DNA from 4 places in the Stappia sp. ICDLI1TA098 genome. Region 3 is predicted to be linked to each of the others. Evidence: riboswitches for the same ligand, from Rfam matches in the RefSeq annotation. Region 3 holds a riboswitch; each other region holds the start of a gene.
The links. Region 3 has a riboswitch for cobalamin ahead of cobU (bifunctional adenosylcobinamide kinase/adenosylcobinamide-phosphate guanylyltransferase). Riboswitches for the same ligand answer to the same signal wherever they lie in the genome.

Region 1 (4,979 bases), on a different contig from region 3:
CCCGGGACGAAATCTTTACCGCCGAGCTGCAACTCCTGCCGTCGCGCATCGAATGGCAGAACTTCTGGGTCGCGCTGACGAGCACCGACGTGCCGCTGTTCCTGTGGAACGGGCTGGTCGTGGTGTCCGGCATCCTGATCTTCCAGGTCCTTTTCGCCGTGCCTTGCGCCTATGCGCTCGCCCAGCGCCACTTCAAGGCGCGCGGCCTCGTCTTCGCGCTGGTTCTGGCCGCACTGCTGGTGCCGTTCCACGTCACCGCGATCCCAATCTTCCTGGGTTTCGCGCAGGCTGGCATCCTCAACTCCTACTGGGCGCTGATCCTGCCGTTCGTCCCCACAGCCTTCGGCATCTTCCTGTTTCGCCAGGCCTTCTCGCAGCTTCCGGTGGAGCTCTTCGAGGCCGCCCGGGTCGACGGGCTGAGCGAGACCGCCATCGTCTGGCGCATCGCCTTCCCGCTTGTCATGCCGGCGGCCACCGCCTTTGCGATCTTCTCCGTCACCGCGCACTGGAACGACCTGTTCTGGCCGCTGATCGCCACGACCGATCCGCATCTCGCCACTCCGCCGCGCGGCATTCTCTACTTCCGGGACGAGGAATCCGGTGACGACGTCGGCCCGCTGATGGCAGCGGCCGTGATCATCACCGCTCCGCTGGTCATCGCCTTTCTGGTGGCGCAGCGGAAGTTCACCCAGGGCCTCGCGGCAAGCGGGCTCAAGGGCTGAAACGCGGGAACCACGAAAGACGCGGGAAAAACCGCGCGTGCAGAAACGTCAACAAGGAGTGTCAAGCATGAGACGTGCCCTATTCGCCGCCGCCTTCGCGCTCACCGCCACCGCCGCGACCGCGCAGGAAACCGAAATCCGCGTGCACTATGCGATTCCGACCATCTGGGCGGACACGCAGAAGGTGCTCGCCGATGCCTTCATGGCCAAGCATCCCGACATCAAGGTCACCCTCGACGGCGCCGCCGAGGGCTATCCGGAAGGCGTCCAGCGCCTGCTGCGCGAGGCTGTCGCCGGCACCGCGCCGGACGTCGCCTATGTCGGCCTCAACCGCTGGCGCATCCTGCAGGAGCGCGGCCTGACGCAGCCGCTGGAGGGTTTCCTCGGCGAGGATCCCGCAAAGGCCGGCTACACGCCCGCCCTGCTCTCGCTCGGCAGCTTCAAGGGCCAGCAGCACGCGCTTGCAACGTCCGCCTCGACGCTGGTGATGTACGTCAACCCCAAGCTGGTCGAGCAAGCCGGCGGCTCGATGGACGATTTCCCCACCACGTATGACGGGGTGATCGAGCTCGCCGCCAAGATCAACGCGCTTGGCGACAACATCGACGGCGTATGGATCGACCGCCACGACTGGCGCTACCAGTCGCTGCTCGGCGCCTATGGCGGGCGCCCGATGAACGAGGACGAGACCGACATCACCCTCGACAGCGAAGCCGGCATCGAGGCTGCGCGCCTCTACCAGCGCTTCGCCAAGGAAGGCGGCATGAAGTCCTACGCCGACAGCGACGCCCGCCAGGCGCTGCCGGCCGGTACGCTTGGCATCATGTTCGAGAGCTCCTCGCTGCAGACGCGCTTCGAGCAGGGCGCCGGAGATGCCTTCACGCTCGCGGTGAAGCCGCTGCCGATCGCCACCGAGGACAAGGAGAAGGTCTACTTCCCCACCGGCGGCTCCGGCATCGTCATGCTGACCAAGGATGCGGCCAAGCAGAAGGCCGCCTGGGAGTACATCTCCTTCGTGACCGGCCCCGAAGGCCAGAAGATCATCGTGGAATCGACCGGCTATGCCCCGGCCAACTCCATCGTGATCGAGGACAAGGCCTATCTCGGCTCGTTCTATGAAAAGAACCCGAACGCGCTTGTCGCCCACACCCAGATCGCGAACTACGCCGGCCCCTGGTACGCCTATCCGGGCACCGAGGGCGTCGCCGTGACCGACCTTATCTCGGCCGCGCTGGTCGAGGTCACCGAAGGTGCCGACCCCGAGGCGACGATCAAGGAGCTTGCCGAAACGCTGCGCGTCCAGCTCGGCATGAAGTGAGGCCGGGGTCTCCCTGACCCGGCATCACGGGGCCACGGTCGCGCAAGCGGCCGTGGCCTTTTCTTATGGCAACGCTTCGTCACGCCAGGCTCCCACCGAGAAAATCTCTTGGATGGTCGAACACAATCAATTGACGGAAGATCCGGCTTCAACCACCATATCTTGTAGTCATGGTCTCTCGATTCTCAGGATCGAGAGCTAAGAGGGAATTCGGTGCGCCGTCCTGAATCGGGACGGCAAGGCCGAAGCTGCCCCCGCAACTGTAAGCGACGAGCCAACGTCCCTATCGCGTCACTGGAACCTGAGGGTTTCGGGAAGGCCGGACGGAAGCTGTGACCCGCGAGCCAGGAGACCTGCCGTGACACCAACGTATCGTCCCTGGGCGGGGTGTCCCGGTGGATCGCATGGATCAATCGTCGCTGCATCACGCGGCGGCCTCCTCCTGCATCCGCTCGGCCTTTGCCCCCAATAAATTGGGGTTTGAAGCCGATGTCTCTGACCATCGCAACCGAACGTCCGGATCTCCGGGCTCAATCCGTTCCGGCCGCCGATCCCGGCTGCCGGGTGATCCGCCGCAACGGCACCGTGACGCCCTTCGACGCCTCCAAGATCACGCTGGCGCTGTCGAAGGCCTTCCTCGCCATCGAGGGCAGCGGCTCCGCGGCCTCGCACCGCGTGCACGACATCGTCGAGGGACTGACGGAGCAGGTCGTCGCCGGCCTGACGCGCGGTGGCGAGGCCGGTCGCACCTTCCACATCGAGGACGTCCAGGACCAGGTGGAACTGGCGCTGATGCGTGGCGGTCACCACAAGGTCGCCCGCGCCTATGTTCTCTACCGCGAGGAGCGCGCGCGGGAACGCGAGCGCGAGCGCGCCGCGACGGCTCCGGCCATGACCACGCCGCCCGCCCTGCGCATGACTTCGGCGGACGGAACCCTTGTCGCCCTTGACGACGCCCGGCTCGAAACCGTCATCCGCGAAGCGACCGGCGGACTCGCCGACGTGTCGAGCGAGACGGTCCTCGCCGAAACGCGACGCAATCTCTATGACGGCATCAGCGCCGACGAGCTGGCACTGGCACCGATCCTCGCCGCGCGCACGCTGATCGAGCGTGAGCCGAACTACGCCAAGGTCTCCGCCCGCCTGCTCAACGACAAGCTGCGCCGCGAGGCGTTGTCGTTCCTTGCCGGACGCCCTGACCAGGCGACGCAGGCGGAGATGGCGGAACGCTACGGCGCCTATTTCACCGCCTATGTGCGACGCGGCATCGAGGAGGAACTTCTCGATCCGGAGCTCGCCCGCTTCGATCTCGCCACTCTTGCCGCCGCACTCGCGCCCGAGCGCGACATGCAATTCGACTACCTCGGCCTGCAGACGCTTTACGACCGCTATTTCCTGCATGCGCGCGGCACCCGCATCGAACTGCCGCAGGCATTCTTCATGCGCGTCGCCATGGGGCTCGCCGTGCACGAGATAGACCGGGAAGCCCGCGCCATCGAGTTCTACCGGCTTCTTTCCTCCTTCGACTTCATGACCTCGACGCCGACACTCTTCAACTCCGGCACCCGCCACCCGCAGCTCTCGTCCTGCTTCCTGACCACCGTCTCGGACGATCTCGACGGCATCTTCAAGGCGATCCGGGACAATGCGCTGCTCGCCAAATACTCCGGCGGACTTGGCAACGACTGGACGCAGGTGCGCGGGCTCGGCGCTCATATCAAGGGCACCAACGGCGAGAGCCAGGGTGTCGTTCCCTTCCTGAAGGTCGCCAACGACACAGCCATCGCCGTCAATCAGGGCGGCAAGCGCAAGGGCGCGGTCTGCGCGTATCTCGAGACCTGGCACATCGACATCGAGGAATTCCTCGACCTTCGCAAGAACACCGGCGACGACCGCCGGCGCACCCACGACATGAACACCGCCAACTGGGTGCCGGACCTGTTCATGGAGCGTGTCGAGGCCGACGCGGCCTGGACATTGTTCTCGCCCGACGAGACGCCGGAGCTTCACGATCTCTACGGCCCTGCCTTCAAGACCGCCTACGAGGCCCATGAGGCGCGCGCAGCGCGCGGCGAGATCAAGGTGTTCAGGCAGGTGCGGGCCGTCGACCTGTGGCGGCGGATGCTGACCATGCTGTTCGAGACGGGGCACCCCTGGATCACGTTCAAGGATCCCTGCAACATCCGTTCTCCGCAGGGACACGTCGGCGTCGTGCATTCCTCCAACCTCTGCACGGAGATCACGCTGAACACGGCGGAGGACGAGGTCGCCGTCTGCAATCTCGGCTCGGTCAACCTTGCCGCCCATGTCACCGCGGACGGTCTCGACCACGACCGGCTGGCGCGCACGGTCGCCACCGCGATGCGGATGCTCGACAATGTCATCGACATCAATTTCTACACGATCCCGGAGGCCCGGCGCTCCAACCTGCGCCACCGCCCGGTCGGCCTCGGCATCATGGGCTTCCAGGACGCGCTCCAGGCCCAGCACATCGCCTATGCCTCGCCGGAGGCCGTCGACTTCGCCGACCGGAGCATGGAGGCCGTGAGCTTCCACGCGATCTCGGCCTCGGTGGCGCTTGCCGCCGAGCGCGGTCGTTATGCAAGCTTCGAAGGCTCGCTGTGGTCGAAGGGCATCCTGCCCGTCGACAGCCTCGATCTCTTGGCGGAGGCGCGCGACGGGTTCGTGCCCGACCGCACCTCCCGGCTCGACTGGGACTCCCTGCGTGAGCGCGTCAGGCGCGTCGGCATGCGCAATTCCAACTGCATGGCGATCGCGCCGACGGCAACGATCTCCAACATCTGCGGCGTCTCCCAGTCGATCGAGCCGGCCTATCAGAACCTCTTCGTCAAATCGAACATGTCCGGCGACTTCACCGTGGTGAACGCGGCACTGGTTCGCGACCTCAAGGCACGCGGTCTGTGGGACGAGGTCATGGT
Region 2 (4,979 bases), 190 kb from region 3:
TCAGTTCCTCATAGCGCAAGGCGAGGGTGCGGTTGTCCTCGACCGCCTTGAGGTGGCTCATTACCGGGTGGGCGCGCAGGAAGGCCATGAGCTTTTCGGCTCCGCCGCTGTCCTGATAGTCGAGCAGGATGATGAAGTCCGGATCTGCGGCGGCCACCGCCTCCCAGGAGGTGGTGCCCCAGCTCGTCTCCATGTCGCCGGTGACATTGCTGCCGCCGGCCGCGGAGATCATCGCCGTCGGCATGGCGAACCGACCGGCGGTGAAAGGTTTGTCCTCACCGGAATCGTAGAGGAACACCGTCACTGGCGCGCGCCCGGCCACAGCGGCCTGCACGGCGGCGACGCGCGCCTTCCAGCCCTCCACCAGCGCCTGCGCCTTGTCCTGGCGGTCGAAGATCTCGCCGAGCCGCAGGATGTCGCCATAAAGCAGATCGAGCGAGGCGGCGGGGCGGCTCTTGTCGACGTGGATGCAGCTTTCGGTGAGGATCAGCGTCTTGACGCCCTGGTCGGCGAGCGTCTCCGGCGTTACGTCGCCGCCGGGCTTCATGCCGTAGTACCAGCCGCCGAAGAAGACGTCTGCGCCGGAGGCGACGATGTTTTCCAGCGAGGGATACTTCGGCGCGATCTCCGGTAGCTCGCCGCGTCTGGCTTCGAACTCGGGCGTCGTCTTGTACCAGCCGCTGATGCCGCTGACGCCGACCATGTGATCCTGAAGATCCAGTGCGAAGGCCATTTCGGAAATGTTGATGTCCTGCGTCACCATGCGCTCGGGCGTGGTCTCGAAGGTCAGTGGCTGGCCGCAGTTGTCGACGGTGACAGGTGCGGCATGGGCGGTGCCGGCAAGCAGGAGCGCGGCAAGCGCGGCGGTGAGACGGATCATGAAAGGCCCTTTCGGTGAAGGCAGGCGATGTGATGGGAAGGTTGCGGCCGCGCCGGAGAGGGATCAGTCCGCGAGCGCGGGCACCGCTTCAGGCGTCGTCCGGCGGATCGGGATGTCGAGGGCGCACAGCATGCGGTCTTCGGAGGGGTGCGGAAGGCGGTGCATGTCGACCTCGAAGGTCGCACGCACCCGAGCGCTTGAGAGGACGTCTCGCGGGTGTCCGTAGGCCGTCAGCCGGCCTTCGTCGATCAGCGCGACGTGGCTGGCGAAATCCTCGATCAGCGTGAGATCGTGCAGCACGGCGATGACCGTGATGCCAAGGCGGGTGACCAGGCTGAGCAGGTCCCCGCGGGCCCGCGGGTCAAGATGATTGGTCGGCTCGTCGAGAACCAGAAGCCTTGGCTCCTGGCACACGGCGCGGGCGATCTTGGCCCGCTGCCGTTCGCCGCCGGAGAGGCTCCCCATGGTTCGCCGCGACAACCCCGTCAGGCCCGCCACGGCTAGAGCTTCGCCGAGGGCTGCCTGATGGGCGCGGGCGTCGAGTGCCCGGCGATGGGGCAGGCGGCCGAGCGCCACGTAGTCGGCGACGGAGAGGCGTCCATCCGGCTCCTCGCTCTGCCCGACGTAGGCGATGGCGCGGGCGCGCTCGTGGATCGGCACACGCGCAAGCGAACGCTTGCCCAGCAGGATCTCGCCGTCGCCGGCAGGTGCAAGACCCGCGATCATGCGCACCAGCGTGCTCTTGCCGGCTCCGTTCGGGCCGGCGATCACCAGGATCTCGCCTGCATGGACATGGAAGGAGACATCCTCGACGAGCCGTTGCCCGCGTGCGGTCGAATAGCCGACGCCGATGAGTTCCAGGGTGGTTTCCAGGCCGCTCTCGTGTGTCATTCAACGATCTCCGCGTTTGCCATGGAAAGCGGGAAGGCGACGACGGGCGCGGGCAGGCGGGCCAGGGTCTTGCCCTTCAGAGCTTCCGGGCGCTGGAGCGAGGAACACCATCCGTCCGCCAACTCGAGGTATTGTCCGGCGAAAGTGGCAATCGCCGAGATTTCCTCGTCTGTCTCGATGCTGCCGAAGAGATAGCCCGCCTTGCCCGGCGCCTGGATGGCAATGGCGCAGGGGCGGCCGCAGCCGGCCATGCAGGCCGCACCAGTCACGGCCACGGATGGTGCCAGTCCCTGGTCGCGCAAGGCAGTGCACAGGCGCTCGCTCACTGCCGGGCCGACACGCTCGCCGTAACGGGTGCTGCCGTCCTCGTCGACGGTGCGTGCCCGGCAGGTGGTGCAAACGATGACGACCGCGCCGGCCATGGCGGACGGGGCCGTGTCGTCAGCTCGCGTTTCGCAAGGGATCAGGTCGTGCGCCATCTACATCCTGCCGGTCGGAAAGACGGGGCAGGAGAAGAACGCAGGCGGTCTGATGGCGCACCTTCGGCGTGCGCGCTATCGGAATTGCCATGTCGCCCTCCCGGAACACCCCGTCCGGTCACTGGTGAATCCACGATGGCAGGTCTCCTGGCTCGCGGGTCATCGCCTTCCCCACCTTCCCGCCCGTCAGGGCAGTGGCAAACCGGGGTCGGCTTTCCGCTCACAGTTGCGGGGGCAGCCACGGTTTCGGTCCCTGCTGGGTACGCCTCACCGTGTTCCCTTTTCATGCCCTCGGAGATTCTCGTCGGGCAACCATCGCAGCTGAAACTGGCAGATCGGCCGGGGTGCTGCAACCGGCTTTCGTCGCCCTCTCGCCGCATACCGCTAGTCTCCGCCGGCGTTCCAAAGGGGAAAGGGGTCGGCAAGGCCTGTCCAACGCTCCGGCTTGAAGGCGGTCGCCTCCACCAGGCAGGCGTCGAGATCGGCGCGAAGTCGGGCTTCGTCCATGTCGCTGACGCCGATGAAGACGATCTCCTGGCGTCGGTCGCCCCAGACCGGGTCGAAGAGAGGTCGCATCGCCTCGCGCCACTCCGGGTGTTCCGGCCAGTAGGAGGTCGGTACGGCGCTCCACCAAAGCCCGCGCTTCTCGGTTCGCACGATGCTGCCGGCCTGGCTGATCTCACCGACGAAACGCGGGCGCGTCGCCAGCCAGAAGAATCCCTTGGCGCGGATGACGCCGGGCCAGGTGGTGTCGATGAACCGCTTGAAGCGTGTCGGGTCAAAGGGGCGGCGCGCCCGGTAGACGAACGAGCGAACGCCGTATTCCTCGGTTTCGGGGATGTGGTCGGCATAGCCGTTCATCTCCTTGAACCAGAGCGGATGCGTCTGCGCCCGCTCGAAGTCGAAACGGCCGGTGCCGAGAATGTCCCCGGCGGCGACTTCGGCGAAATCGGTCTCGATGACGTGGGCGTCGGCGTTGAGCGCGCGCACGATCTTGCGCGCGGCGGCGAGGTCGTCAGGGCTGGCCGAGGAGACCTTGTTGAGGACGATCGTATCGGCAAACTCGATCTGGTCGACGAGCAGGTCGACCAGCGTGCGCTCGTCCTCCTCGCCCAGGGATTCGCCCCTGTCTGTCAGGAAGTCGGTCGAGCCGTAGTCCTTCAGCAGGCTCGCTGCGTCGACCACGGTGACCATGGAATCGATCTGAGCCACGTCCTCGAGGCTGACATCATCCTCGTCGCGGAAGGAGAAGGTCGCGGCGACGGGCAGGGGTTCTGAAATGCCGCTCGCCTCGATCAGCAGATGGTCGAAGCGATCTTCGCCGGCAAGCCGGAACACTTCCTTGAGAAGGTCCTCGCGAAGCGTGCAGCAGATGCAGCCGTTGGTCATCTCGACCAGTTTCTCTTCCACGCGGGACAGGTTTGCTCCACCTTCGCGGATCAGGCTGGCATCGACGTTGACCTCGCTCATGTCGTTGACGATGACGGCGACGCGTAAACCTTCCCGATTGGAGAGGACGCGGTTCAGGAGCGTGGTCTTTCCAGCGCCGAGAAAGCCGGAGAGAACCGTAACGGGAAGCTTCCCTTTCGGGTGCGGACGGGGAGGCATGGCTGGCTCGCTGTGTCTGATGGGCTGTTCTGCGGGGACGCCGAAAACTCGGCGCCCCCGCGTTTGCGTCATCCGTCAGTGGCTGTGACGGGAGAGGGTGAAGGAGAAGGTGGTGAAGTGATTGATGGTGTCGGCCTTGGCCGGGTCGTCGGTCGGGGCCTTGTAGGAGGCGGCGATGACGTTCAGGCCTGAGTTGCGCACGGTGATACGCGCCTTGCCCTCGGCATCGGTGCGCACCGGGCTCGCCTCGCTGTCGGTCGTGTATTCGGCGGTGACGGGCACGTCTGCGACCGGAACGCCGTCGGCAAGAACCTTGATCTCGAGCGTGTCGCCGGCATGCAGATGAAGAGGGTCGGCTAGCGGCACGATCTCCAGCGGCAGACCCTGCGGGCGGGGAGCACCGCCCGGCTCGCCGACAAGCGAGACCGCGTGCTTGAAGTTGCGGCCGGCAGTCCGGGCGTCGGTGACTTCGTCCTTCGCCTTGTTTACCCAGCTGCCATCCTGGCGCTCGGTCCAATAGCCGTTGTCCATCGTCGCGCTGACGTAGACGGCGCTGTCCGGCAGGCTGAAGGTGACATGATCCTTGGCCTTGCGAACATCCGGCGCCACCGCCTTGCCGTCGCCGGTGGCTGCGGCAAGGCTCGTGAGCTTTGCCGGGTCATAGGCCTCGTCCGAGGCACCGTGACCGTAGACGATGGCCTGATCGCCGTGGCGCTGGGCGATCCAGATGCCATGGGCTGAGGCCGAGGCAAGCGAGGCCAGGAAAAGCGCGGCGGCGGTTGAGGTGCGAAGCAGTCGCATGAATGCGTCCTTTATGTGATAACATAACATATTTGGGTGATGAAAACCCACGCCACAACACGCCACCGGGAGCCGGCAGCGAGACGGAGACGGGTTCGGCGGGCAAGGTCGCGCAACGCCAGGCGGCGTCGCTGCGACGGTGCGGGGAGAATGCCGGCGCGCAAGCAGTGGGCGTTGCGCACCGGCGTGGTCAGGTCAGTCGTTCGCCGAAAGGCAGTCGGCGAGCGAGGTGGCAAGCGCCTTCAGCAGCTCGGGGTACTGATCGGGACCGGCGGGAATGTCCGCACCGAGCGGATCCAGCACGCCGCTGCGCGCCTTCG
Region 3 (4,979 bases):
CGGGCAGGAAGATGCCGGCGCGCGGCAGCGCGCGGGGCGGATCGGGCTCCGCCGTCTGATCGAGCAGATGCCCGCAGAACCGCAGGAAGTTTTCCTGGTTCTCCGCCCCGCCCTCGGCGAGATAGCGCCAGAGGCATTCCACGGTCGCCACATCGAGGGTCGAACGCGCGGCAAGATCCGCGTCCCAGCGGTCGTCCCCCGGCATCACGGCAAGCCCGATGCCCGCGCCGCGCGCGACCTCCGTCAGCCTTTCGACGCCGTAGGGCCAGTACTCCGCCCCGCCGAGCAGCCGAAGGATCACGAGGCGAGAGCCCGCGACCGTGTCCTCGGCGTAAAGGTCCACCGAATACGGATGGGAAAGCGCCATCATGTTGGCAAGTCGCAGCGAAGATACGGTCTCGCCAAGCCGCTGCTTCGCCGCCGCCAGAGAGGCGAGCTCTGTGTCGGCCGCAGACAGGACAATCACGTCCGCCGGGCTCTGGCCGAGATCGACCGCCTCGTCGCCCTGGTCGATGCGTCCGCTGCGTCCGGCAAGAATGTGCATGCCGCCTCCCCTTGTGGTTCCGTTTTCCCGCCCGCTCTTTCGCCTGATCAGGCGGCCTGCGCGCTGGCGAGAAGCCCCTCCACGCGGGCGAGGTCGAAACCGGCGAGCCCGATCACCACGAGCCGGCCCGGCGCGCGGCTGTCGCGGGCGAACCATGCTTCCACGCGGGGGCCGACCGCCTGCACCATCGCCGGTGCCGCCTTGCCGGATATTTCCGCCGCGCCCTTGATCCGCAGCACGCCGGGAACCGCCATCGCCGCGCCGACGCGCGCCTCAAGGTCCTTCAACGACGCGAACGCCGCGAGCGTCACCACATGGCTCTCGAATTCATCATGGTCATGATCGTGATGATGATGGTGGTGATCGTGATCATCGTCATGATCATGATCGTGATCCCCGTCGTCGTGATGGTGATGGCTCTCGTGATGCCCCTCGCGCCCGGTCATGTCCTCCTCGGAGGCACTCATGCGGCCAAGGAGCACGTCGGCGGCGAGCACCCCCTTCTCCGCCGTGACGATCTCAACGGCAGGGCGCACGCGTGAGGCGACCTCGGCGCGCACACGGGCAAGCCCCTCCGCGTCGACAAGATCGGCCTTGTTGAGCACGACGAGGTCGGCGCAGACGAGCTGGTCCTCGAAAAGTTCCTCCACCGGGCTTTCGTGGTCCAGCGCCTCGTCGGCGGCGCGCTGCGCGGCAAGGGCCGCCTCGTCGCCGACAACACGCCCCTCGGCAACGGCGGCCGCGTCGACAACGGTCACCACGGCATCGACCGTGACCCGCGTCTTCACGCTCGGCCAGGAAAAAGCGCGCACCAGCGGCTGAGGCAGAGCCAGGCCCGACGTCTCGATGACGATGTGCTCGGGCGCGTCCTCGCGGTTGATCAGCATTTCCATCGTCGGCAGGAAGTCGTCGGCGACCGTGCAGCAGATGCAGCCATTGGTCAGTTCGACCACCTCGTCGGCCGCGCAGGTCGGGTCGGCGCAGCCGTCGACCAGCGAGCCGTCAAAGCCCATGTCGCCGAACTCATTGACGATGAGCGCGATCCTCTTGCCCTTCGCCTCGCGCAAGAGATTGGAGAGCAGCGTCGTCTTGCCGGCCCCAAGGAAGCCGGTGACGATCGTGGCCGGGATCTTGCCGGTACGCTGCGGGGGCTGGGAAGTGCTCATAAGGTGATCTCCGGTTGGGCGGAATTGGGCTTGAGGACAAGCGGCAGGCCGGCGGCTACCAGCACCGCGGCCTCGGCCGCTTCCGCGATCAGACGGTTGAGGCGTCCCTGCTCGTCGCGAAAGCGGCGGGCAAGCGCATTGTCGGGAACGATACCGGAGCCGACCTCGTTGGTGACGAGCACCACCGGCCCGGCTGCAGCGGCAATCGCGGCACGCAGCCGCCGGGTCTCGGCGGCGGGATCCGCTTCGGCGAAAAGGACGTTCGAAAGCCAGAGCGTCAGGCAGTCGACCAGCAGCGCCCGCCCGGGCCGGCTCTCGGCGGCGATGACGCCGGCGATATCGCGAGGCTCCTCCAGCGTCAGCCAGCCTTCGCCGCGCTGGTCGCGGTGGCGTGCGACGCGCTCGCGCATCTCGCCGTCGCCGGCGACACAGGTCGCCACGTAGACACGCTCGCGGCCGCTGGCGCGAACGAGCCCCTCCGCGTAGGCGCTCTTGCCAGAGCGCGCACCGCCGGTCACGAGAACAGTCCTGAAGGGCATTAGTTTCCGGCCACGCGCGGGCAATGCGGTGACAGGCGTGTACGGCCGCGCAGACGACGGCCGGGATCGAATCTCTTCATTGCAGCCTCCTGCCGTCCACCCGACGGCCGTGACGTTTCGGGCCGGGGCCGCGCGCCACAGGGCGGATGCGGGCTCCCGGGATCTCCGGCTCGTCTCCTGGCTCGCGGGTCGCGGCCATGTCCCTGCCCTTCCCGGGCCGTTCGCCCAGTGGTACGCGCAGGATGGCTCGCCGCTCACAGTTGCGGGGGCAGCTACGGATTCGGGACCCCGACTTGGGTCGTCCCCCACCGTATTCCGACTTTCACCTCTCCCTCGGACTTTGTCCGTCGGATAAGGACCGGTCGTCCTTCATAGCGCGGCGCGAGGCCGCCAACAAGCTCGCCGGACCGCCCGGCATTCGGCGCCAGATCCCCTCCCCGCACTGGTGCCTGTGGAAAAATCATGACAAAATACTTGGCAAATGCGCATGGGCTTTGCTATATGCCCCTCACCGACGCGGTGCACCGCACTGCGGTTCAGTGATCCCCGGTAGCTCAGTGGTAGAGCAAGCGGCTGTTAACCGCTTGGTCGCTGGTTCGAATCCGGCCCGGGGAGCCACTCTTCTTCTTTTCCTTACATCGAGATTTTCCGCAAGGCGGCGCTTCGCAGCGTATGCGGTTGTGTGACCTCTCGCCCGTCGCAAGCATGCAATCGGGGAGATGGCATCCGCCGGAACTGGCTCCGACGGATGTCTACCGATCCGTGCATCAAGCCCCGCGCAGAACGATTTCCGTTCCCCAGGGATCCCGAAGCGTCAGCACGTCACCCGAATCATCGACGAAAATCCCCCCGGCGCGTGCAGTCGCGGAGATCCGGTCGCGATCCTCCTTCGAAAGAACGATGAGCTCCAACGACGCGAGACCGGTGCGCCCCGGCGTGCGCGTGCCCGCCCCCCGGCTGTTCCAGACATTGCCGGCAAGCTGGTGATGATAACCGCCGGAGCCGAAGAAGCTGCCGCCAGGATAGCGCGCCGAAAGGTCAAAGCCGATCACGTCGCGATAGAAGCCCTCAGCCAGATCTGTGTCGCCGACGCGCAGGTGAACATGACCGACGATGCTTCCTTGCGGCATGCCGGACCAGGTCCGCTCTGCTCCAGCAGCGATCAGGCCTTCCGCGTCGAGCGGATCGGTGGACATGGTCACCGTGCTATCCGCACGCCACCAGACCTCGGCCGGGCGATCGGTGTAGATCTCGATGCCGTTGCCCTCGGGATCGGCAAGGTAGAGCGCTTCGCTGACGATGTGATCCGACGCCCCGTCGATCCTTAGGCCCGTCTGCAGCGCGAAGCGCAGCCAGCAGCCGAGATCGGCGCGCGTCGGCAGCAAGAAGGCGGTATGAAAGAGACCGGCCTCGCGCGGGCTCGACGCGGCAAGAGAAGGATCGCCGCGCAGCTCCAGAAGCACAGAATCGCCAACTCCCAGCCGCACGGTTTCATCATCGCGCGCAAGAACGGCAAGCCCGAGCACCTTGCGGTAAAAGTCGGTCATTGCCGCCAGATCGCGAACGGCCAGAACTACGCGACCGACGCGCATCGGCGCGGCCATCATATCGAACTGCCCGGTTCCGGTCTTTGTGTGAAGCTCCATCATAAGTCCCCGATTGCGCCTGGCATCCGCTCGCCACGCAAGCGCCGGCCTCCTTGCCGGCCTTGCCGCTAAAACCTGGGACAGGCACGGTCTTCGTACAATTGGCGTAATCGTGGCAATATTGTTAATCTGACAGAAACAATGTAAGAAACATCAAGGCTCTCCTCAGCGGGGCCAATCGGCGCCGCCTGCCATGCTTGCCCCCTTCCCCTTTGGAATTTGTCCTGACGCTTGTTTTTATTCGACAAATAAATTCTCCCACCGCTGCTGCGAAACATTGAGCGGCGGGATTTCTCATAAACGCTCGTATTTTCCCTTCCTATGCAAATTCGATGGGCAATCATAATTTATTGGCATTGAACATTGTTATTTCTTGGGGCCACTGGGGAAATCGACATGCCACCGCAGATAGCACAACTTTGGCAACGGTTTGCCGAACCGGTACTTGTCGTTGCGAGTGGCATCGGAATCTGGTCCATCCTCGTTTACCTGGACGCGTTCGAGGCTGCTATCGCATTTGCCAAGGCTCATGAGACCTTTGAAGTCGACGAAGCCTTCTTGGCAATTTCCATCATCGGCATCCTCGGGTTCCTCTACAGCATCAGGCATCACGCCCGCCTCAAGGGCGAACTGCACCGACGCGTTGAAGCTGAAAAACGTGCCGCGTGGCTTGCCGAGCATGACGTACTCACCGGGCTGGCGAACCGCCGCCAACTCGCCCAGTTCATTCACGACATCGACAGCCAGCGCGCGAACGCCCAGCCGCGCCTTGCGGTTTTCAGCATCGATCTCGACGGCTTCAAGAGCCTCAACGACCTGCTTGGCCACGCAGCCGGCGACGACCTGCTGATCGGCATGGCGCAGCGTCTCACCACGGCCTTTCCGCAAGAGACCGTGGTCCGACTTGGCGGCGACGAGTTTCTGGTCATCGCCGACCGAGCCCACTTCGACGACCCCGCCGCGACCGCAGGAACGCTTCATGCGGCCATCACCGAGCCGATAACGCTACAGGAAGACGGCAGCGAGATCGGCCTTGGCGTGAGCATTGGCGTCAGCCTCTATCCTGACCACGCCGAGACGCTGC
Region 4 (4,979 bases), 490 kb from region 3:
GTCCCGTAGCTTTGGCGGATGAAGACATCACGCTCTACCGTGTTTTCGTCGGCGACCATGTCGAGGGCAAGATTACGGCATTCGATCTCGGCGAACCAGACAAGCGCTGGTCGTTCGAGACCACCGGCCAGGTCAAGCTCTACAGCGTTGACGAAGGCGCAGCCATTGTAGCGGTCCAGTCCGACCACGACGTCGTGAACTTCATCGACAGCGGCATCTCGCTGCACGCGCACGGCGATCATTCAGACATCGACATTGAGGACCCCAAGGCGGCCGAAGCAACCCTGACAGGTCCGCGCCCGTTCCACATCATCGACCACGACGGCAAGGTGGTGATCAATTTCGACCGCGGCGGGTACAACGAGATTGTCGACGCTCACGAACTCTCGCACGGCGAGGTCGAGTCCACTCGCTTGCCGCAAGCCCGTGCACATCACGGCTTTGCTGCACCGATCGGCAAGCACTGGGTCACGACGGTCGCTTCCGACGTGCCGGTTGAAGGCGACGCCTTGCCTAAGCGGGTTGGCATGCAGACGGTCAAGGAAGACGGAACGCCGGTCGGCGAGGTTGCCACCTGCTCCGGAATTCATGGCGAGGCGTTTTCCGGTGCCTTCCTCGCGGCTGGATGTGATGAAGGCGTGCTGACGGTCACTGCCGGAAGCGATGCACCGACCTTCAAGATGCTGAAATATTCAAACGACCTGCCGGCCGGCCAGAAGACCGGAACACTGCTCGGTGCCAAGAGCATGCAGGTCTTCCTAGGGAACTACGGTGCCAATGGCCTTGTGGTGGTTGACCCCGCCGACGAACCACACTTCCGCTACATAAAGCTTCCGTTCCGACGTATCGACTTCGCGCTCGATCCGGCCAATGCCCGCTTTGGCTATGTGCTCACCGAAGACGGCACGCTGCATCAACTGGACATCCTCGACGGCGCGGTGGCCAAGAGCGAAAAGGTGACCGAGTCCTACTCGATGGACGGCCACTGGAACGACCCGCGCCCGCGGCTGGCCATGGCTGGCGACGAGATCGTCATGAGCGATCCGAAGGCCGGACTGGTTCGACGGATTGCGAAGGACACCCTGCAGGAATCCGGAACCATCGAGGTCGAGGGCATGCCATACAACATCACTGTTGCAGGCGGGAGCGGCAAGAACCATGAGGGCGAGAAAAGCCACGACCACAGTCATGGTGACGGACACAATCATGGCAAGGAGCACGCACACGATCACGGTGACGAGAAGGTCTACAAAGGCTATTTCGAGGACAGCCAGATCAAGGATCGCCCCCTCTCGGACTACGCGGGCGATTGGCAGTCGGTCTATCCGCACCTGAAGGACGGGACGCTCGATCCTGTCTGGACGCACAAGGCCGAAAGCGGAGACAAGACCGCCGACGAATGGAAGGCCTATTACGATGTCGGTTACAAGACCGACGTCGAGCGGATCACGATCAAGGGCGACATCGTCACCTTCTATCGTGACGGCCAGCCGGTCGAGGGCCACTACGCCTATGACGGCTACGAGATCCTCACCTACAAGAAGGGCAACCGCGGCGTCCGCTTCATCTTCAAGAAGACGAAAGGCGACGAGGCCGCACCTGCGTTCATCCAGTTCAGCGATCACAGGATCGCGCCCGAGGTCACCGACCACTATCACCTCTACTGGGGCGACGACCGTGCGGCCCTGCTGGAGGAGCTGACAAACTGGCCGACCTACTATCCGTCCTCGCTCAAGGCCGACGAGATCGTTCACGAGATGATCGCGCACTGATTGGGGACGCTTCTTCCAACAACCTCGCGCCCGGCTTCCAGCCGGGCGCGCCAAGAGGTTCTTCTGGCTGGCGACCCGCCCGGATTATGTCGGTGAAATCAGTCAGACCGGAGCGCTCATCCGCACAGAAAAGCATGGCCTGTGGTGGGCATCTGTCCGCAAGCATCAATGGCCGGATTATCCGGAATGGAAGGCAGCCATGAGGCCCTATCTCGATCCCGTGTGGGGCGATCGGCGCCAGGAGATCGTCTTCATCGGTTGTGATCCGATGGATGAGCGGAAAGTCCGCGCCGAGCTGGACGCTGGCCTCGTTCCGGAAACAGACTTCATGCCCGGCCGCAGGCGTGATCTAGCCGATCCGCTCCCGGCTTGGGAACGCAATGCCGTTGCTTCCTAAGCCGATCCGAAAGAACATTTCAAGCGAGATTGACAAGTGAAACACAATTCGAGACTGTCGCGCCGTCAAGGTTCTCCCTGTCGGAATTTCCGACAGGGAGCTAAGAGGGAATCCGGTGACCTTTCGAGGAATGCCGGAGCTGACCCGCAACTGTGAGCGGCGAGCCGCTTTGCCGTCAATGTCACTGGCATTTGAGCCGGGAAGACACGCAAAGCAGCAACGACCCGCGAGCCAGGAGACCTGCCTGACAACATAGAGTTCCGTGGTCGGGGATTGCCATGGGAGCGCGTACGCTGTGTTCGGTCTGCATGAACTGAACTCGCGCCACGTCTCCAGGTCCCCGTCTGCATGGCAGCGGGGATTTTTGATTGGAGCAGACTTCAACGTCAACGGATGCAAACCGGCACAACGAAGGAAACGGGCCTGCCGTTCTCGGCGAGGCTGTCCTGCTGGTCGCAAAGTCTGCATTCGCTGCCGCGCCTCATGCCGAGATGCAGCGACTTGCGTCCATAGCCGCACGTCTTCCCAATGTGGCACAGGCCATCTCATGTTTTTCCGAGCAAGGACAACCATCGCTGCGCGATGCGCTTCTGAACCTGCGCGGGCGCGGATTTGCGTCCATTCTGGTCGTTCCGCTGGTGCTTCCGATGGAACCGAGCTTCATGAACTGGATGACACGCTCGCTGAAGCGTTGGCAGGCAGAAACTCCTGACGGCTGGCCACCGATACGGGTCACCCGCGATATCGCCCAGAGTATGCACTTCGAAGCGTTGCTTTCCGCCATGATCGCAGATGCTGCAATCGCCCCCGTCATTGTTCCCGACGGCGCAAAGCCTGAGGCATCGTTGGTGCCAGCGCAGAAGCACCGCGTCCTCGTCTGCGAGGGCGGAGCCTGCAACGCCGCCGGCGCGGATGCAATCTGGGCACATCTGCGCAACGTGCAACAGCGCCGCAAACTGCGTGTGACCGGCTGCGGCACGATGACCGCAAAATCGACGTGCTTGGGCCCCTGCGCACTTGCACCAGTGGTCCAAGTGTTTCCCGAGTGTACCTATTACGGCGGTGTTACCGAGACTGCGATCGACCGTATCGTCGAGGAACATCTGCTCGGAGGACGCATCGTCGACGACTTCGCCTATCAACCGACCGGACGCAAGCAGCGCCTGCGCAGCAAGATTCAGCCAGATTCAACAGAGGACTGACATGAGACACATCACCCGAGCCACGCTTGCCGCGTTGGCCGTTTCCACGTGCGTTTTCACTGTGCCGGCAATAGCACAAGAAGCAATCCAGGCCGGCGCAACGTTCATCACAGCTGCTCTTGATCCGACCAAAGGGTCATCAAGCTGGGCGCTGGTCAGCCACGGTATTGGCGAAAAGCTGTTTATGGTCGACAAGGACGGCAATCTGGTGCCTGAACTGGCTGCAACGGCAGAGCGGACCGGAGACTTGACCTGGACCGTTAGCCTTGCGCCCGGCCGCTTCTTCTCCGATGGCTCACCTGTCACGGCGGCCGCCCTGAAAAAGGGGTTCGATCACACCTTCTCAAAACTGCCGGCGGCCAAATCCACCGGTGGCATGATCAGTTTCGAGGCGCAGGACGATCTCACGCTTGCGCTGACCACGGAGAGGCCGGTGCCGTTGATTGCAGCACTCTTCGCCGAATGGCCGCTTATGGCCTACACCACAAAGGAGGACGGCTCGTTCCTGTTCACCGGCCCCTATGCGGTCGAGGAGTTCAACGTCGACCAAAACCTGGCACTGAAGCCCAATACCAGTTTCCCCGGCGCGGAAGACCGTTCGCCGATCAATCTGCGCCGGTTTGGCGATGCGCAGACGATGGCACTGGCCTTCGAGGCTGGCGAACTCGATATTGCCTTTGGCTTGCCGGCTGAAGGCCTCTCACGGTTGAAAGCCAATCCGGGTGTCGCAATCAAATCCTTCCCGGTGGGCTACCAGTATTTCGGCTTCATCAACAATGAGCGACCAGCCGTATCGGACGTGAAAGTCAGGCAGGCGATCGATCTCGCCATCGACCGCCAGGAACTCGTCGCGGCGATCAACGCCGGCACTCCAGCCACAGGCGCTTTTGCACCATATTTCCCTTTTGCAGCGAAGGAGCCCCGCAACACGGACCTCGACAAGGCGAAGGCGCTTTTGGACGAAGCCGGTTGGGAGCCCGGTAGTGACGGCGTCCGCGAAAAGGATGGCCAGAAACTCTCCATACTGATCGTCACCTATCCGCAGCGGCCAGACCTGGTCACCATGATGCCGGTGGTGAAGGCGGCCCTCGCCCGCGTCGGCATTGCTTCCGACACCAGGGTGGTTGAGAATATCGGCGAATATGCTGCCGACGGCGCTTTCGACATTGCGCTCTGGGCACAGCATACTGCGCCCGCCGGGGACCCTGCCTATTTCTTTAACTCCATGCTGAAGAGCGATGGCCCGCTCAATCATGCGCGCTACAAGAGCGACGCGTTCGACGCGATCATTGCCAAATTTTCCAAGGTCGGAACGTCGGAAGAGCGCATGGAGATTGCCCTGGAGGCGCAGGAGCAGCTCTTCAAGGATGCTCCGGTAACATTCCTCGTGTCGCCGAGCTGGCATGTCGGCCTCTCGCAACGCCTCGCGAATTACGAGCCGTGGGGTTCAGACTATCACGTGATCCGACCGAAGATGGGCGAGGTGCGCTGAAAGAACTAGCGTGTTGGAGCATACGCTGAGATTGGGCCTGCGTGCGGCCGCCAGCTTGCTGGCGGTCTCCGCGCTGGCCTTCCTCGTTGTCGCGCTGATGCCGGCCGACCCTGTCG

Region 1: it holds a riboswitch for cobalamin, as region 3 does, so the genes downstream of both, ACSLUQ_RS19650 (ribonucleoside-diphosphate reductase subunit alpha) here and cobU (bifunctional adenosylcobinamide kinase/adenosylcobinamide-phosphate guanylyltransferase) in region 3, are expected to answer to the same signal.
Region 2: it holds a riboswitch for cobalamin, as region 3 does, so the genes downstream of both, ACSLUQ_RS08510 (DUF1636 family protein) here and cobU (bifunctional adenosylcobinamide kinase/adenosylcobinamide-phosphate guanylyltransferase) in region 3, are expected to answer to the same signal.
Region 4: it holds a riboswitch for cobalamin, as region 3 does, so the genes downstream of both, ACSLUQ_RS07070 ((2Fe-2S) ferredoxin domain-containing protein) here and cobU (bifunctional adenosylcobinamide kinase/adenosylcobinamide-phosphate guanylyltransferase) in region 3, are expected to answer to the same signal.

The regions. Positions count from the first base shown of each region.
Region 1 is NZ_JBTZBT010000005.1:73,542-78,520, reverse strand. It holds gene ACSLUQ_RS19660 (carbohydrate ABC transporter permease) at 1-722, shown strand, start outside; gene ACSLUQ_RS19655 (ABC transporter substrate-binding protein) at 790-2,040, shown strand; cobalamin riboswitch at 2,195-2,415, shown strand; gene ACSLUQ_RS19650 (ribonucleoside-diphosphate reductase subunit alpha) at 2,530-4,979, shown strand, end outside.
Region 2 is NZ_JBTZBT010000001.1:1,866,392-1,871,370, reverse strand. It holds gene ACSLUQ_RS08520 (ABC transporter substrate-binding protein) at 1-880, opposite strand, end outside; gene ACSLUQ_RS08515 (ABC transporter ATP-binding protein) at 944-1,771, opposite strand; gene ACSLUQ_RS08510 (DUF1636 family protein) at 1,768-2,250, opposite strand; cobalamin riboswitch at 2,371-2,582, opposite strand; gene ACSLUQ_RS08505 (GTP-binding protein) at 2,635-3,858, opposite strand; gene ACSLUQ_RS08500 (DUF4198 domain-containing protein) at 3,934-4,659, opposite strand; gene znuA (zinc ABC transporter substrate-binding protein ZnuA) at 4,855-4,979, opposite strand, start outside.
Region 3 is NZ_JBTZBT010000001.1:2,053,818-2,058,796, forward strand. It holds gene cobN (cobaltochelatase subunit CobN) at 1-544, opposite strand, end outside; gene cobW (cobalamin biosynthesis protein CobW) at 592-1,710, opposite strand; gene cobU (bifunctional adenosylcobinamide kinase/adenosylcobinamide-phosphate guanylyltransferase) at 1,707-2,249, opposite strand; cobalamin riboswitch at 2,400-2,627, opposite strand; tRNA gene ACSLUQ_RS09220 (tRNA-Asn) at 2,793-2,867, shown strand; gene ACSLUQ_RS09225 (VOC family protein) at 3,017-3,895, opposite strand; gene ACSLUQ_RS09230 (putative bifunctional diguanylate cyclase/phosphodiesterase) at 4,259-4,979, shown strand, end outside.
Region 4 is NZ_JBTZBT010000001.1:1,566,184-1,571,162, forward strand. It holds gene ACSLUQ_RS07060 (ZinT family metal-binding protein) at 1,116-1,772, shown strand; partial or broken gene ACSLUQ_RS07065 (GTP-binding protein) at 1,819-2,169, shown strand; cobalamin riboswitch at 2,220-2,431, shown strand; gene ACSLUQ_RS07070 ((2Fe-2S) ferredoxin domain-containing protein) at 2,538-3,371, shown strand; gene ACSLUQ_RS07075 (ABC transporter substrate-binding protein) at 3,373-4,863, shown strand; gene ACSLUQ_RS07080 (ABC transporter permease) at 4,877-4,979, shown strand, end outside.